DNA from 2 places in the Marinomonas sp. G8-14 genome. Region 2 is predicted to be linked to the other one. Evidence: predicted binding sites of a transcription regulator. Region 2 holds the regulator's gene; the other holds the start of a gene.
The links. The regulator FNR, encoded in region 2, switches genes on or off when oxygen is low (the NO sensors DNR and NnrR bind a similar motif). The targets are predictions, from matches to a motif close to TTGATNTANATCAA.

Region 1: a site for FNR is predicted at 2,177-2,190, ahead of AC0L6V_RS22945 (OmpW family outer membrane protein). Genes of this name have one in related genera too.

Annotation. Positions count from the first base shown of each region.
Region 1 covers NZ_CM147891.1:4,486,094-4,489,517, reverse strand. Annotated here, with positions in the region: gene AC0L6V_RS22965 (DUF2798 domain-containing protein) at 1-124, opposite strand, end outside; gene AC0L6V_RS22960 (MarR family winged helix-turn-helix transcriptional regulator) at 255-701, shown strand; gene AC0L6V_RS22955 (HD domain-containing protein) at 729-1,079, opposite strand; gene AC0L6V_RS22950 (HD domain-containing protein) at 1,039-1,365, opposite strand; gene AC0L6V_RS22945 (OmpW family outer membrane protein) at 1,498-2,109, opposite strand; gene AC0L6V_RS22940 (carboxylate/amino acid/amine transporter) at 2,425-3,306, shown strand; gene AC0L6V_RS22935 (YccT family protein) at 3,374-3,424, opposite strand, start outside.
Region 2 covers NZ_CM147891.1:1,066,434-1,069,857, reverse strand. Annotated here, with positions in the region: gene AC0L6V_RS05390 (YfaZ family protein) at 1-507, shown strand, start outside; gene AC0L6V_RS05385 (adenine phosphoribosyltransferase) at 565-1,107, opposite strand; gene fnr (fumarate/nitrate reduction transcriptional regulator Fnr) at 1,132-1,893, opposite strand; gene hemN (oxygen-independent coproporphyrinogen III oxidase) at 1,915-3,285, opposite strand.

The DNA of each region.
Region 1 (3,424 bases), 1.2 Mb from region 2:
CAATACATAAAATACACAATGCAAACGACGACAACCAAGCAGCAATAAAATGACTAGAAAAACCCATATTTCGCCAAGTCATTAAAAAGGTTAAAAATCCCCCGATAACCACAATAAAACTGATAATGATGGCAACTTTCTGAATTTTTTTGACATAGATACCCTTCCAAGGAATGATAGTGTGAGAATAAAACTAATTGACAAAAGCAACTATAATACATTAAGTTGACTTTGTCAACTACATGGGAATCACTATGCATAATACTGAATCAGCGCTTCAAACACTCTTCATGAATACAATTGGCGGGCTAAAGACTTCCATGAAAAACATCATGAAAGAAAAACAACTCTCCCTATCTCCAATGTATTTTATGATTTTAAAAAACATTCACGATACACAAAACTGCACCGCAAATTATCTTGCTGACATCACAGAGAAGGACAAGGGTCAGATCACTCGATTGGTCCAGGAGTTGATAAATCAGTCACTCGTGACCAAAATGCCAAACCCGATAGATAAACGCAGTCAGTTTCTCAAATTAACGCCACGTGGAATGCAGTGTTATCAAGAGTTAGCCAGTGCCGATCAAGCGGTACTAAAAGAGATGAGGGCAGATATTAGCGATGAAGAGCTGAAGCATTTTTTGACCATCGGTGAAAAAATGCTCTCGAACCTGAATGCGATCAATAACAAAGCATAATACGTTTTTTACACAAGCAGAATGTCATTAGATTTCTAACGCTAATTGCTCTAAGAAAATGCGCATTATTTTTTCACGCCTCCTGCCTTCCAACCTAGCCGAAGGCGTGTTTAAACCATCCGCAATACGAAACAACTTATTATAAAAATGATCAATTGCATAACGTCCATCATCAGGCTTACGCTCATCACAAAAGGGATCATCCTGCGCATATAAAACTCTGTTTATTGCACCACTCACTTGCATACAACGAGCAATACCGATAGCCCCCAGAGCGTCCAATCGATCAGCATCCTGAACGATTTTGGCCTCAAGCGTTTCTGGCTTCACATCAGCACTAAAGCTGTGAGCTCCGAATCGCATGATAAATTGCGTCATAATACTCTTTTGGATAAGCAATTGAACGCAAAAAATCAACGGCTTTGTCTCCTGCCAACGTGGAAGCTAGATGCCGCTGTACATGATCTTTGGGCAAAGACACGCAATCATGCAAATACGCCGCTGGTATCACTATCGCTAGATCGGCCTGTTCCTCACAGGCCAATTGCCGAGCAATCTTAACCACTCGATTAATATGAGCGAGATCGTGAGCGACATCGGTATGCTTTTGAGTATCTAAAAAGGCATAGAATTGCACTTCATATTTGGTTAACCACTCAGACACGATTCAGGCTTCCCTACTACAAAAATGATAAAACATTATAAAAGGTTTCGAATATAAACACTAAAAAGCACCAATAAAAAAGGCTTTGATCCGAAAATCAAAGCCTTCATTGTCATTAATCGCAGAACAATATTAAAAGGTGTAACCCACACTGCCCATAAAGGTGACTGGATCAATATCAGCATCAATGGTTCCAACGCTTGTGTGCACGTCAGTGTTAATATCCATGTACCAAAGCGATGCATTCGCAAACCAGTTTTCAGCAAAATTCACATCAACACCGACTTGAGCTGCCAAACCAAAAGAGTTATCAAGATTCACATCCGTACCAGCTAACGCCCCTTTGCCTTTTTCATCAAAGAAAACGGTATAATTCACGCCAGCGCCAACATAAGGACGAATTTGACTGTTCGCTTGAGCAAAATAATATTGCGCCATGAGAGAAGGCGGTAAATGAGAGACTTCGGCCACTTCTCCCAAACCTTTTGTCGATACTTTGTGAGTAAAAGGTGTAGCAGCTAATAGCTCAACACCAAATTGCTCCGTCAACATATAGGTCAAAGTCACTCCAACCTGAGTATCGTTATCAATCTTTAATTCACCTTTATTCAATACATTATCACTACTTTCATTCGGCATAACCACAGCAAGACCGCCACGAACAAAAATATCACCAGCATCATGGGCTAAAGCAACAGAGGAACAAAACGCAGAAACAAGGGCAATGGGAAGTATAGCTTTCATAATCGATTCCTTATTAGTCAAACAACATGTCTGTGACTAAAAGGTAACAGGATAAATATTTAAATTATTAACCTAGATCAAGGTTTTACTCCCTGGTCAGCCGCGATAAACACAGCATATCGATTAGATCAAGAAAAGATGAACTACCCCAATCAAATCACTTTCCACCCAACTGTGCATACAAAAAGACAAAATCAAAAAATAGATCACAAAAATAACACTAGTAAACCCATTGAAATATAAAAGTAAACTAATTTACCGTAGCTCAATTTATCGGTAAACTTTGCGAAATATTTTCTTATGGAAGAAATCTGCATGCCAATACTTATAGCCGTTACCTTACTTTGGGCTTTTTCATTTAGTTTAATTGGGGTTTATCTTGCTGGCCAAGTCGACGCTTGGTTCTCTGTTCTGATGCGAGTATCCCTTGCAACATTGGTCTTTTTACCTTTTTTAAAACTGCGTCAAATAGAAGCAAAAATCGCCCTAAAACTGATGATATGTGGCGCACTACAGCTTGGTATTATGTACGGCTTTTACTATCAATCTTTCTTGTATCTCTCCGTTCCAGAAGTGCTATTGTTCACTGTAATGACCCCCTTGTATGTCACACTTATCAACGACATGCTGGATAAACGCCTCAACATCGGCTTTGCCATCAGCGCATCATTGGCCATTCTTGGCGCTGTCGCGATCCGTTACCAAGGTGTGGACGAAGGCTTCATCAAAGGCTTAATTATAGTGCAGTGTGCCAACATGTGTTTTGCCGCAGGCCAAGTAGGCTATAAACGAATAATCGCAAAAGAGCGCCCAGACCTGCCACAACGCACGGTATTTGGTTGGTTTTTTATTGGTGCCTTGGCGGTGGTCATTCCATGTTATATCGCTATGGGCAACACAGAACAACTGCCTACAACGACGCTACAATGGAGTATTCTGATTTACCTTGGGATTGTGGCTTCTGGTTTAGGCTATTTTGCTTGGAACAAAGGGGCGACGATGGTGAACATAGGCACGTTGGCTGTGGCAAATAACTTGCTCATCCCAGCAGGCATAATTGTCAATGTGGTCTTCTGGAATCGCGATGCCGATATTTTTCGATTAGCCATCGGCGGCGGAATTATCTTGATGGCGCTTTGGGTCAATGACAAATTCAACCAAAAATTTACTAACGCAAAAACAGTAACAGCCAAATAACAATCCAATAAAAATGCCCAATAAACATTGGGCATTTTTATCCGCAAAGGAACTAGTTAACCATGTATTACTCTATCAACCATTTTTGAAAGGCTTTTTGGTCTTCTTGATTGGCTTT
Region 2 (3,424 bases):
TCCTCGGCAGGGGTAAGCTTAAATAATGATACAGTGAAGGGCGACATTGATCTAAATATGGGCGCTTTCGGTGTGAATGGTGGTGTTACTCATAATGACGATGAGAACACATCAACGGCACATATTGGTGTGACGGTTGAAGACTCAGACACTAGCGGTCCACTTCAGGCTGGTTTGGGTATTCGTTTTTATGCAATCGATGCTAATTTAGACAGTGATACAGGGAATGATGATCTTTCCCTTGCTCTAGCCTTAGGGGGATGGTACCGATATACGTTGCCCGCAGCGAATCGTGTGAGCATTTACGGCTCTGTTTACTATACCCCAGAAGTGCTAGCACTATCGAACTTGGATCACATGTATACTTACGAGTTTCGTGCTGAATACATGACGATGCGCAATGCCAGAATTTATGTTCGTTATGGCAAAACTGTCACTGTATATGAGGACAATAGCCGTAAAGAAATTGATAAAGGTCTTTCTGTTGGTGCAACAGTAGACTTCTAATTGTGCTCCTGGCAAACAAAAAAAGGTGGCTTATGCCACCTTTTTTGCTGATTTGAATCAATCGCCGTTATAAGCGCAAAGACTGAAAACAGGAATGTCGCTATCTCTTAATTTTTGACTCCCGCCAAGATCCGGTAGGTCAATAATAGCCGCTACTTCTTTGATCTTTGCTCCTTGCTTTGTTAAAAGCTCAATCGCTGCAAACAAGGTTCCACCGGTCGCAATGAGATCATCAAATAATAGAACTTCATCACCTGCGCTAACGGCGCCTTCTTGTATCTCTAGTTCTGCTTCGCCATATTCTAAAGCATACTTTTGTGAGATGGTTTTACCTGGAAGCTTACCCTTTTTACGCACTAAAATAAGAGGCTTTTGCAACTCATACGCCAATACAGCTGCAATTAAAAACCCTCTCGCATCGATACAAGCGATGTGAGATATATTTGTAGAGATATAACGATGAACATAAGCATCTACTACCATTCTCATGCCTTTAGGGTCACTAAAAATGGGAGTGATGTCTCGAAAGCTGATGCCTTGTTTCGGCCAGTCTTCAACTGTTTGTATCAGTGATTTAACGTAAAAATCGTCATAGAGCATGTTGCAAGCGCCTCATTATATCAATCAAATGTTGGCGATTTTACCACAATCACTCGCAACCCCAACGAGTTTTTGTATCTCAGGGAAATCAATTATCTCAATTTCTTTGCCATCAACATGAATCAATTCACTTTTTTGAAAACGAGTAATGACTCGACTTACCGTTTCTACCGCCAAACCAAGATAGTTACCTATCTCACCACGGGACATAGATAAGCGGAAGGCACTCGCAGAATAGCCTCTCTTCTTAAATCGAGTCGATAGGTTGAGCAAAAAAGAGGCGACTTTTTCATCCGCATTTTTTTTGCCTAAAAGGACCATCATTTGTTGATCGTCAGAAATTTTTCGACTCATTACCTTAAACAGCTGATGCTTTAAAGAGGGGATTTGGGAAGATAGCTCTTCAAGATGACTAAAGGGAATTTCGCACACCGTGGTTGTTTCTAACGCTTTTGCAGACACTGGATAAACGTTGGAGTCAATACCACTTAGACCAACTAGCTCACTAGGGCAATAGAAGCCTGTTATTTGCTCTTCACCATAAGAGGTGATATTGAACGTTTTTAGTGTACCAGAGCGGACCGCGTAAACAGAATCAAATGGTTCGCCTTGACGAAACAAAAAATCCCCTTTTTTCAATGGTTTTTTGCGTTCAATTATCTGATCCAGTCTATTGATGTCCTCATCCGCTAATGCAATGGGAAGACAAAGTGCACTTAAACTACAGTTTTGACATTGCGAGGTAAGCGTACTATTAAATCGTGACTGTGTGTGTGTCATGGTCATGTGATTCTCCCTGATCTCGATCTATATAACTTTTGAGTATTTTATGGCGCCATTTAGATACTTATCGAAAACCATGCAAATGCAACGAATGAGTAATCTACCGCGATCTGTTACTTTAATGGTGGTCTGCATTCCACCATCATTTATTTCTAACATACCATCTTCGATCATGGGTGTTAGATTGTCCACTTCTACAGCAAAATAATCAAAGAAGCGAATGTTAAATCGCCTTTCGATCTCGGCGGTGTTCAGCTCAAATTGAGAAATCAATGTCATTATTACTTGATGACGAATTCGATCATCCAAATTGCTGATATAGCCTTTTGCGATCGCCAATTGGCCTTTTTCAATACTACGTCGGTACATGTTTAGGTCAGTGTGGTTCTGTATATATACGCCATTTAAATCACTGATAGCGGACACCCCAAACGCCACTAAATCGGTGCCGGCATGTGTTGTATAACCTTGGAAATTACGCTGTAGTTCTCCTTGTCTTTGAGCTTGTGCTAAGGTGTCATCTGGCTTGGCAAAATGATCCATGCCAATGTATTCATAGCCAGCATTCATTAAGTATTCAATGCTCATTTTTAATAAAGCAAGCTTCATATTGGAGGTCGGTAGGCTTTCATCCAATAGGCGTCTTTGAGCCGGAAACCGTTCTGGTAGGTGCGCATAATTAAATAGAGAAATTCTATCCGGAGACAAGGCTACCACTTTGTCTAACGTGTCTCGAAAGCCCTCTAGAGACTGATAGGGAAGACCATATATCAGATCAAAATTAATGGATCTGATACCCTGTTCACGGGCATAAGTCACTAGGTTATTTACCATCTTTAAAGGTTGAATTCTGTGTATTGCTTTCTGAACTTTACCATCAAAATCTTGAACACCAATGCTAATTCGATTGATCCCCATTTGAGTTAATAGTTTAAGCTTTGAATGGTTAATCTCTCTAGGATCAATTTCAATACTGTAGTCTTGTGTTCCGTCATTAATAAGAGTGAAATGCTGCTTAATGTTATCAAATAGCGTTTTTATTAATGTTTCAGTGAGAAACGTTGGCGTTCCACCACCAAAATGCAACTGTGTAACGGTTCGCGTATGGTCTAACATTAAGCTGCGCAACCTCATCTCTTCACCCAGCAGCTCAACGTATTCAGTGCCTTTATCATATTGTTTAGTTACGATTTTATTACAAGCACAGTAGTAACAAAGGTGAGCGCAAAACGGAATATGAAAATATAGACTGAGTGGTACTTCAGACGATGTTAGCATCTTATCGATTAGCGCAATCTTGCTTATATTGGCATCAAATTGTGGCGCAGTTGGGTAAGAGGTATAGCGAGGCCCTGATAAATCATACTTACCAATAAGTTCAGAATCCCAAATCATGATGTGTTCCTATTAAAATTTCTAATAGGAGTTTACTCTTTAGTCCCTAGGCTCTTTCTGACCTAGATCAAGATTTACCACTGTGTCGCAAAAAATAAGCCATTCAGTGCTAAGCCAGTGCTGTCAATTAAGTATAACG